2 regions of the Synechocystis sp. LKSZ1 genome follow, and region 2 is predicted to be linked to the other one. Evidence: predicted binding sites of a transcription regulator. Region 2 holds the regulator's gene; the other holds the start of a gene.
What was found. Region 2 encodes NtcA, which controls nitrogen genes in cyanobacteria. Its sites were predicted from a motif close to GTANCNNNNGNTAC; they were not measured.
Positions count from the first base shown of each region.

Region 1: the regulator NtcA is predicted to act here: its motif matches at 2,013-2,026, upstream of ABXS88_RS04120 (MSMEG_0569 family flavin-dependent oxidoreductase).

Region 1 is NZ_AP031572.1:858,798-863,227, forward strand. It holds gene ABXS88_RS04115 (MSMEG_0572/Sll0783 family nitrogen starvation response protein) at 1-467, opposite strand, end outside; gene ABXS88_RS04120 (MSMEG_0569 family flavin-dependent oxidoreductase) at 648-1,931, opposite strand; gene ABXS88_RS04125 (LuxR C-terminal-related transcriptional regulator) at 2,063-3,451, opposite strand; gene ABXS88_RS04130 (hypothetical protein) at 3,455-3,700, opposite strand; gene ABXS88_RS04135 (mechanosensitive ion channel family protein) at 4,174-4,430, opposite strand, start outside.
Region 2 is NZ_AP031572.1:567,699-572,128, reverse strand. It holds gene ABXS88_RS02755 (DUF3084 domain-containing protein) at 1-436, opposite strand, end outside; gene ntcA (global nitrogen regulator NtcA) at 446-1,123, opposite strand; gene ABXS88_RS02745 (pentapeptide repeat-containing protein) at 1,321-2,445, shown strand; tRNA gene ABXS88_RS02740 (tRNA-Arg) at 2,473-2,546, shown strand; gene ABXS88_RS02735 (UDP-glucose/GDP-mannose dehydrogenase family protein) at 2,548-3,921, opposite strand; gene ABXS88_RS02730 (FAD-dependent hydroxylase) at 4,105-4,430, shown strand, end outside.

The DNA of each region.
Region 1 (4,430 bases), 290 kb from region 2:
TCGAGAATGAAGGCTCCATCCTTGCGATGCAGCAAGACCAAATCCAGCACATCCAGCGGATTAATCGGGCGAATGCCGGGAATCAACGAGGGTTCGCCGTGACCATACAGGGCTTGCAGCGCGAAGCGACAGGCATAGACTTTGCCACCTTCCGCCATAAACTTGGTCAATTGTTCATTGAAGTTTTGGTGTCCTGGAAAAGCGGCATCACCGAGTTTCGGAAATCCCCGTTGCACACCCAAGGTTACGCCGGGGCCATACAACAGCACTGAAGTTTCAAACCCCTTGCGCTGTAGTCGGGTGGCTTGCAGTAAATTGACAAAGCCGATCGAGCCTTCAAAGGCAACAGTGTGGAACGTCACCAGGGCTTTTTCGCCCGGTTCGGCTTTGACATCGGGAAAAACCTTTTCTTCGTAATCAACAAAGAAATCACCAGTTTGATGCGCTGGGGCAGTCACTTCAGCCATAATTGCTTCCTTTTGTTTTGCTGGATTTCCAGCCACATTACTGGGTTGCCAGGACGAGGATTTGTATCTCCAGTTACAGAGTCCAGAAGACTACCCATAGGGTCAGGTTAGCGATCGCCAATGGGCTGAGGCCGGGGCGATCGGCCTGTCATACCTGTTTAAATCGATAGGTGGTCGTGACTACGATCCCAGCAAAAATTCATTCACTACACTCCAGGCATTGTTGGTTGAAATCCGTCGCCGAGCCGCAAGATAATCGGCCAGATAGACTGCATCCCGCGCAATGCCGGAAAATCGCCCCGAACCCCAGGTATACAGCCAGGGCAACCCCAGGAAGTACAGCCCCCAGATAGGAGTTACGCCACGCTCATGGCTGGGATAGCCTTTGCCGTTAAACACAGGCACATCCATCCAGCTAAAGTCTGTTTGATACCCCGTACACCAAATCACGGTCTGGATGTTGGCGGCCCCAATATCGATCACAGGTTGCTCCTCGGTGGGTTGCCAAACGGGATGGTAAGGTGGTTCAGTGGGGGCATTCAGGTGGTTTTTGGCAATGAAAGCGTCGATGGTCTGTTTAATGCTTTCGGAGACGGCATCGGCCTGGTCTAAATTTTGCTTCAGGTCGGGATTGAACTGAAGTTCTGTCCCATGAATCCGCTGTAACCGTCCGTGCAGTTGCATCCCTTCCTTGGCAAACTGCCGCAGGTCAATCTCCCGCCCGCCATCGCGTCCAGTTAAGTAATGGTTGGCCTTGGCGCGGACTTTATCTTTTTGGGGATGCTCGTCAATCGGCAAGTCGTAGTATCCCATCTGATCCAACCAGTCCACTACATCTTTGCCCCGGTAACGACGGGGCGATCGCGGCGCACTGCCCATACTTAAATGCACGGTACGACCGGCCAGATGCAAATCTTCGGCGATCTGGCAGCCCGATTGGCCAGTGCCAACCACCAGCACGGCTCCCGGTGGTAATGCATCTGGATTTTTATACTCCGACGCATGGATTTGCTGGACTGTGGCGGGGAGTCGCTCCGCCATGCGAGGAATTTTGGGCTGGTGATAGCCGCCTGTCGCAATTACCACCTGATCTGCCGTGTAGGTGCCGATTGAGGTCTGGAGTTCGAACCGATTGTGCGTTTCGTCTTTCCACAACCGCAAGACTTCTACACCTTCTCGAATCGGTGGCTCAAAGGAGGCCGCAAAGGCTTGGATATACTGGACAATTTCATCTTTCACCATGAATCCCTGGGGGTCACTCCCCGGATAGGGAAATCCCGGTAACTGACATTGCCAGTTGGGTGTGACCAGACAGAAGCTATCCCAGCGCTTTTCTCGCCAGGCATACCCAATTTGATTTTTTTCAAAAATAAGATGGTCAATGCCGCGTTCTTTCAGGCAATAGCTTATGGAAAGCCCAGCCTGCCCGCCGCCAACGATAACCACCGAATAGTGATTTCTCATAGGGTGTAGATCAGTTGTTTGTTGTGGATAATGTTATGAATCAACTGACAGTCAGCCTAAAGTTGACCTTTGAAAGCCTTTGTATTTATAGATACGGAAATCCCAAGTCTAGCGATAGTGATAGGTTGTCGCTAAATCCACCCCTGTTGGATAGCCTGGTAAATTGCCTGGTAACGGGTGCGAGCTTTCAGCTTAGAGAGAACGTTGTTGAGATGAAATTTGACCGTGCTTTCACTAATGAGCAACGCTTCTGCAATGTTGCGATCTCGATGTCCTTGAGTCAGCAATGTGAGAATTTCCAATTCGCGCTCTGTCAACTCATTGGCTCGAACTCCCCAGGGATATCCCTGGGTCACCGCTTCAACCACCTGTCTCAGTTGAGCTGGCTGAATCGACAGGTCAATCCTGGATTGAATTCCCTGAGGGCAGGGGTAAGAGGTCGTTACCCAGATCACGTTGCGATCGCCCGCCACTGCGTTGGGATTGTCAGTCAATAAGGGAACTTCTGCATCTGTGCATAGGGTGAGACCTGCCCTGACGGCGACTTGAGTCAACGCCAATTGCAATACAGGAGAGACGCAGGTAATTTCTACCTTTAATTCGGATAGTTCCCAGACGTAGGGCAAATCTACTCTGATTTGTAAAGCGCGCTGATGGGAGATCGGCTGGGTTGTGAGTTGCCCCCCCAGAACTGACGCCAACAGTTTAATCTCTCCAAGCCTTGCCTGGATCTGAACAGTAGAATCTGTCGCCAAAGTCGAAATTGTAGCTTCCAGGGAAACAGACTCTTCCCGATAAACCAGTTGGGCATAGGAAGCACAATTTAAGGTTTCAGCCATTTTCAAGAGCAGAAAACTAATCGCCAGGGAGAGCGATTGTTCTGTACCAAGCATGGTTAGCCGAGCACTACTGAGAATCTTCGCAATTTGATCGGAGAGGGCCAATTGACTGGGGCTATTGTTTGCTGAAAGTTGCCAGTTTTGCTTTTCTTGCTGGTATTGAATGGCAGTATCCAAGGCAACGGTGGCGATCGTGCTGAGGGTTTGCAGCACTTCCAGAAACTCCGATTCCAGGGGCTGACAGCTAAACATGGCCAACACCCCAATAACTCGATGACCAATGGCAAGCGGATATCCCGCAAAGCCGCGAATTTGATTGGCGATCGCCCATTCTCGATTGCCCACCCAGGATTCTTCAGGCAGGTTGTTACTCAGAAAAGAAACGCGATTTTGGGCAATTTTGCCGACCTTATAGGCACCCATGGGCACCCGTCCAAAAAAGCCATCGGTGCGGGTATACATCCCCGATGAAGCGACCAAACGCAACATTGATTGATTTGGTTCTAGTAACCAGATCCGTACAAAGGCACAACGAAAGCGCTCTACCAATCCTTCTGTCACCGATCGAGCAATTAAATCCGGTTCCAGACACCCTGCAAACGACTGAGCAATTTCGTTAGCTTGCTGCAAATCAAAGAGGAGTTGGGCTGAGTTAAGCAGTCTACCCGGTAGGGCTGACATTGTTTACATAAGGACAACTTTCTTTCCATTGAGCCTTAGTTCCAGGGCTAGCTTTGTAGTTAAAGCTACGAACTTATCTTCATACTCGATTTGTTTGCTTACATTGAGGACACCTGGCTCACCTGCACATCTTGAGTTCAAACTGGCGAAGCGGTCATTGACGACTGACAGGGCTAAAATTTTGGTTACCGTACCGGAAAGTTCCGAGTAGCGAAAACCAATGCTCGAGAGAATGATGCTTGCTAACATCCTGGGATGTCCTTAGCCAGGATCCCTGAGGCGATCGCCAAACGGTTTGGTTGGGACATCATTCATCTTTGTCCGGGAGAATTCAATAGTGTTGCGCGATTTCTGCAGTGCCAGATGCTTTTCAGGAAGTCTATTCGGTATCTCATAGACTCAAGGCTATGAGTTTGGCAGAGTATCCTCTTCCATTAGATTAGGAAAGCCGACTTGAGTGAGAACCTCGAAAACCCCTGATTGCAAGCCTTTCAGATACAATTTCGAATCAATAATTAGATTGGTTCCTGTTGGTTTATAAAATGCCCTAAACGCTTATCCGGCAAGCTTTTCAATAGACTGAAAGCCTCCGAGAGTGACGCAAGAGGGATAAGCTCACAAAAGGGGAAAATCATAGGCCAAGGTATATCCGCAAGACATTCTACCGCTACGGATTTCGCTCTTGAATGACAGCGAAATCCAATCAAAAACCGAACAATGATTCAGTCCACATCTACTTGTAGGTTCGGCTGAATCGGAATTTGCTTCACTGTTTGAATCGCTCTGCGCCGGATCTCAAGAATTTGACCAATCTCACGGGCAAAGCTCGGTTGACGTTCAATCATCTGGTTCACAACGTTGGAAGAAATCATCATCACTTCCAGATCGTTAGCGGCCACCACCGACACAGGACTGGGTTCACCAGAAAAGAGCGCCATTTCGCCAAAGAACTCGCCCACCTTCAGGGGAAGCACTTCGT
Region 2 (4,430 bases):
CCTGGAGTCGTTTGGCATCCCGAGAGACCCGTCTCAGCTTGGCTAGGGCGCGATTGTAGTTGTCATCAATTTCCTGACTGCGTTTTTGAACTTGAATTTGCTTGGTTTTGGCGTCAGCTAACTGCTGTTCAATGGCCTTTTTTTCACTACTGGCCCTTTCTAGTTCCGATTGGGCCGTCCGCAACTGTTGCAAAATTTCATCGAGCTTAAAAACCCCTTCCCGCAGGGACTTACTAAAGGTAAACAAAATTCCTAGGGTTGAGGCGGCGATCAGGGTTCCCGTTAGCACCGTCAGTACCACCGCCGTTTGCCGGGGCCGGAGGTCAAAAAGACGGAGCTTGGCCTTGCCCACTTTACTGCCTAAATGGTCGCCGAGCGCGGCAATAATCCCGCCCAAGACAAGTACGGCCGTTACCAGAATATAAGCACTGGTCATCGGGATGGTTTAGGTAAATTGTTGACTGAGGGCAACGGGGTTATGTACCGTGATCTTCTTTTTAAAGATAGAAATCATGTTACTTTCCCGCAGGTCGCCCAGGAGTCGTGTCACAGTAACCCGCGTGGAGCCAATGGCTTCGGCGATGGCTTGATGCGAGAGTTTAAGATCGATACGAATCCCCTCAGGGGTGGGAACTCCAAAATCCCGACACAAAATTAATAAAAAACTCACTAGCCGTGATCCCATATCTCGATGGGCGAGGGTTTCAATCATCATCTCCGTCTGCAAAATCCGAGAAGACAGGCCCTGGAGCATCAGCATCGCTAAATCTGGGTGTTCCTTCAGGGCCTGCTCCACCTGTTCAATGGGGGCCGATAACAGTTCGACGGGGGTAAAGGCCACCGCATGATAAAAACGGTCGGAGCGTTGACCGGTAATTAGGGAAAGAACCCCAAAGACACTATTTTCCCGCAAAAGGGCCACGGTAATTTCTTCACCCGCTTCGTACACCCGCGATAGCTTAACCGCTCCCTTAAGCAAAAAATAGACCCGCTCAGCCGGATCCCCCGGAAAAAAAATCGTTTTACTCCGCTCAAAGGTTTCGACCACCGGCGGGAAGGCTTCATTGCCCAAGCGTCGGAATAGGGCGGTTAGTGGTCTTTCTTGGGTCAGGGACTGGTCCATTCAACCTCACACAAGGGGATAACGAGATAATTTCCCCCAATTCTGTATCGCAATTATACACAAACTCCTGCGGTTCTAGGGGGAGTTGTGCCCCCGGAAGACTAGCAGAAAGGCCCCAGAAAGCCCGATCAATAATAAGCTGGAAATCAGTGGTTAATCCTCCAGTCCGTTTTCTGCCGTCCTCGTCTCTGCTTACCATGCCTGATATTCATCTGCTTGAAATTCAAAATCCCTATGCCAACGGTATTCTCATGGATTTAGAAGCCCGAGTTAAGGCAGAGAATACGGAACAGCCGCTAGTGAATCTCGTTGCCAATCTGAGTTTGCAGGAACAATGGCTGAACTTGGCCAGTGGCCGCCTTAAATTCGCCCTTAAAACAGGACAATTTAACCTACAAATTCACAGCAGAGACTTTACGCCTGCGTTAACTCCCGCGAGCTTTCCACGACTAGCCTCTGTGCCCCCCGAATTTCACTGGCAGATCCTGCCGGCCCCGGGTCAAGCATGGCTCAAACTATCCTCCCAGCGATTGGAGTTAGGGAGTCTACCCCTATCCTCTGCGCCCTGTCATATCATTGCTACCCTGACCCTAGACCCCGTTTCCTTAGTAATTACGGATGCCGAGGGCCTGTGGCGGCCCGATCTGAGTCCCAATAAACACGGCATTATTGAGCGTCTTCTGGCCCAATTTTTAGTTAAACAGGTCTTCCCACCGGCTCTGAGTTGGGTTCAACTGAGTCTCGGTCAGTTGGAAATCTGGGAGGACTTATACCAGGACTATCGCCGTAACCTGGCCACTGGCCAACACCCCAGCCCAGAGGATTGCCAGGCCCTGCGCCAGCAGATTGAACAAATTTACCAGGCTACGACGGAAGATCTCCATGCCCTGGCTCGTCTTGCGGGCCTCGATCCCCAGCTTAATTTAGCCGGCGGGAAATTTGTCGGAGCCAGCCTCCAGGGGATTGAACTGCACCGTAGCGACCTCAGTCGGAGTAATTTTCGGGGAGCAATCTTAACCGATGCCGATCTCAGTGAGGCCGACCTCAGTTTTACCAATCTCAGCGGGGCCGACCTGAGTGGGGCCTACCTAGAAGGGGCTAACCTCCGGGGCGCCGATTGCCATCGCAGTAGTTTAGCCCTGGGAAATCTGATTGGGGCCGATCTAACCGATGCCAATTTGGTAGGTACTTCAGTACAAAATGCCAATTTGACCAACGCCATCGTTACCAATACTCGCTTTGGGGATAATCCTGGTATGACGGCCAGTCTCCAGGCCAGCCTGTTGGCCCGGGGGGCCAAATTTGTAATCCAAAACCCCTAGAACAATGCTATCCTAGGAAAAGTGTTTGGACACGTAGCTCAGTTGGATAGAGCATCAGGTTCCGGTCCTGAGGGTCGGGGGTTCGAGTCCCTCCGTGTTCGTCTAGTTACGACCAATGCCAACATAATGGAAGCCACTCTGCTGAAGTTGGGCCTTGTCGAGGAAGTTACGGCCATCAATGATTAAGGCATGGTGCATCCGTTGACGCATTTTGTCGAAGTCGAGGCGGAGAAATTCCTGCCACTCGGTGATCAGTACCAGGGCATCACAATCATCGGCGAGCATTTCGGGATTGGTTTCAATATGAACCCCGGACAGGCCATGGCTTAACCCTGATTGAGAAACAATGGGGTCGTAGGCCTTGACCTTGGCCCCGAGTCGATTTAGCTGGTCGATAATGCCCAGGGCCGGCGCATCGCGCATATCGTCGGTGTCTGGTTTAAATGTTAATCCCAATAGACCAATGATCTTGCCCTTGAGAATTTTCAGTTCCTGTTGGAGTTTTTCCACCACAATCAAGCGTTGATGTTGGTTGACGTTGACAGCCGCCTTCAGAATTTCCGTGGTGTAGCCGTAATCTGCCGCCGTATGGATTAATGCCGAAACATCCTTGGGAAAACAGGAACCGCCCCAACCAATTCCAGCCTGTAAAAACTTACTACCGATGCGGGAATCGAGGCCAATTCCCCGAGACACTTGGGTCACATCGGCTCCGACCCGGTCGCAGATGTTAGCCACTTCATTAATAAAGCTAATCTTGGTCGCTAGAAAGGCATTAGCCGCGTACTTAATCATTTCCGCGGAACTGAGGTCTGTCACCACAACCGGCACCGGCGGTAGGGAGGGATCTTCAGCAAATTGTCGGTTAACCAGGGGTTGATAGAGGTCTTGCATGAGAGCAATGGCCTTGTCACTATTACTGCCCAGAACAATTCGGTCTGGGTTGAAGGTGTCATAGACAGCAGAGCCTTCTCGTAGAAATTCTGGATTACTCACCACATCAAAATTTTCCACCAGGGCCTTTTTGTCCCCAGGCCCTGTGGCCCCGTAGCGCTCCTTCAGGCCCTCTAGCACAATCATCCGCACCCAGTCCCCAGAACCAATGGGCACCGTCGATTTATTAACAATAACGCGGTAAGACTCATCTAAATGGGCGCCAATCCCCCGAGCCACGGCCTCGACGTAGCGGGTATCACTCTCTCCCGTTGGCAGGGCCGGTGTCCCGACGGCAATGAAGAGAATTTCGCCGTGCTGAACGCCCTGGGCTAGATCCGAAGAAAAATCGAGGCGGCCAGCCTGCATATTGCTGACCATTAACTCTGACAGGCCCGGTTCATAGATGGGGGACTGCCCGGCCTTCATTAGCTTGACTTTTTCCTCATTGTTATCCACACAGATGACCTGATGGCCGATCTGGGCTAGACAAACCCCGGTGACTAAGCCTACGTAGCCCGTTCCAATGACACACACTCGCATCGCTAACACTCCGTTGAATCCGCGATTATTGTGGCCTGTTTCTGAATACAACGCAAGCAAGGATTAACGTTTTTCGTGATCTGCCTCATCTCCTCAAGAGAAAGTCAGTCTTGAATGCGACCTTGCTCTCCCTAAACAGTTAAGTCACAATACGATGTAGTTCCTTATAAAGACAATACCGTAATGCTCTCCGAAATTCCTCGCCCAGCACCTAACACGACGTTTGACCTGGTTATTGTGGGGGGAGGCATTGTCGGGACAACCCTCGCCTGCGCCCTTCAAAACACGCCGTTAACCATTGCCATTATCGAGGCCTTACCGGCAGAACAGGCCCTGTATAAACCCCAGGCCTACGCCCTTTCCCTACTGTCCAGCCGTATTTTGGCGGGGTTGGGCCTCTGGTCACAAATTGCGCCCCAGGTCGGTCATTTTGAGCAGATTCGTCTATCAGATGCCGACTATCCTGGCGTTGTTCCCTTCTCCCAAGCAGATCTCCAGACCCCGCACCT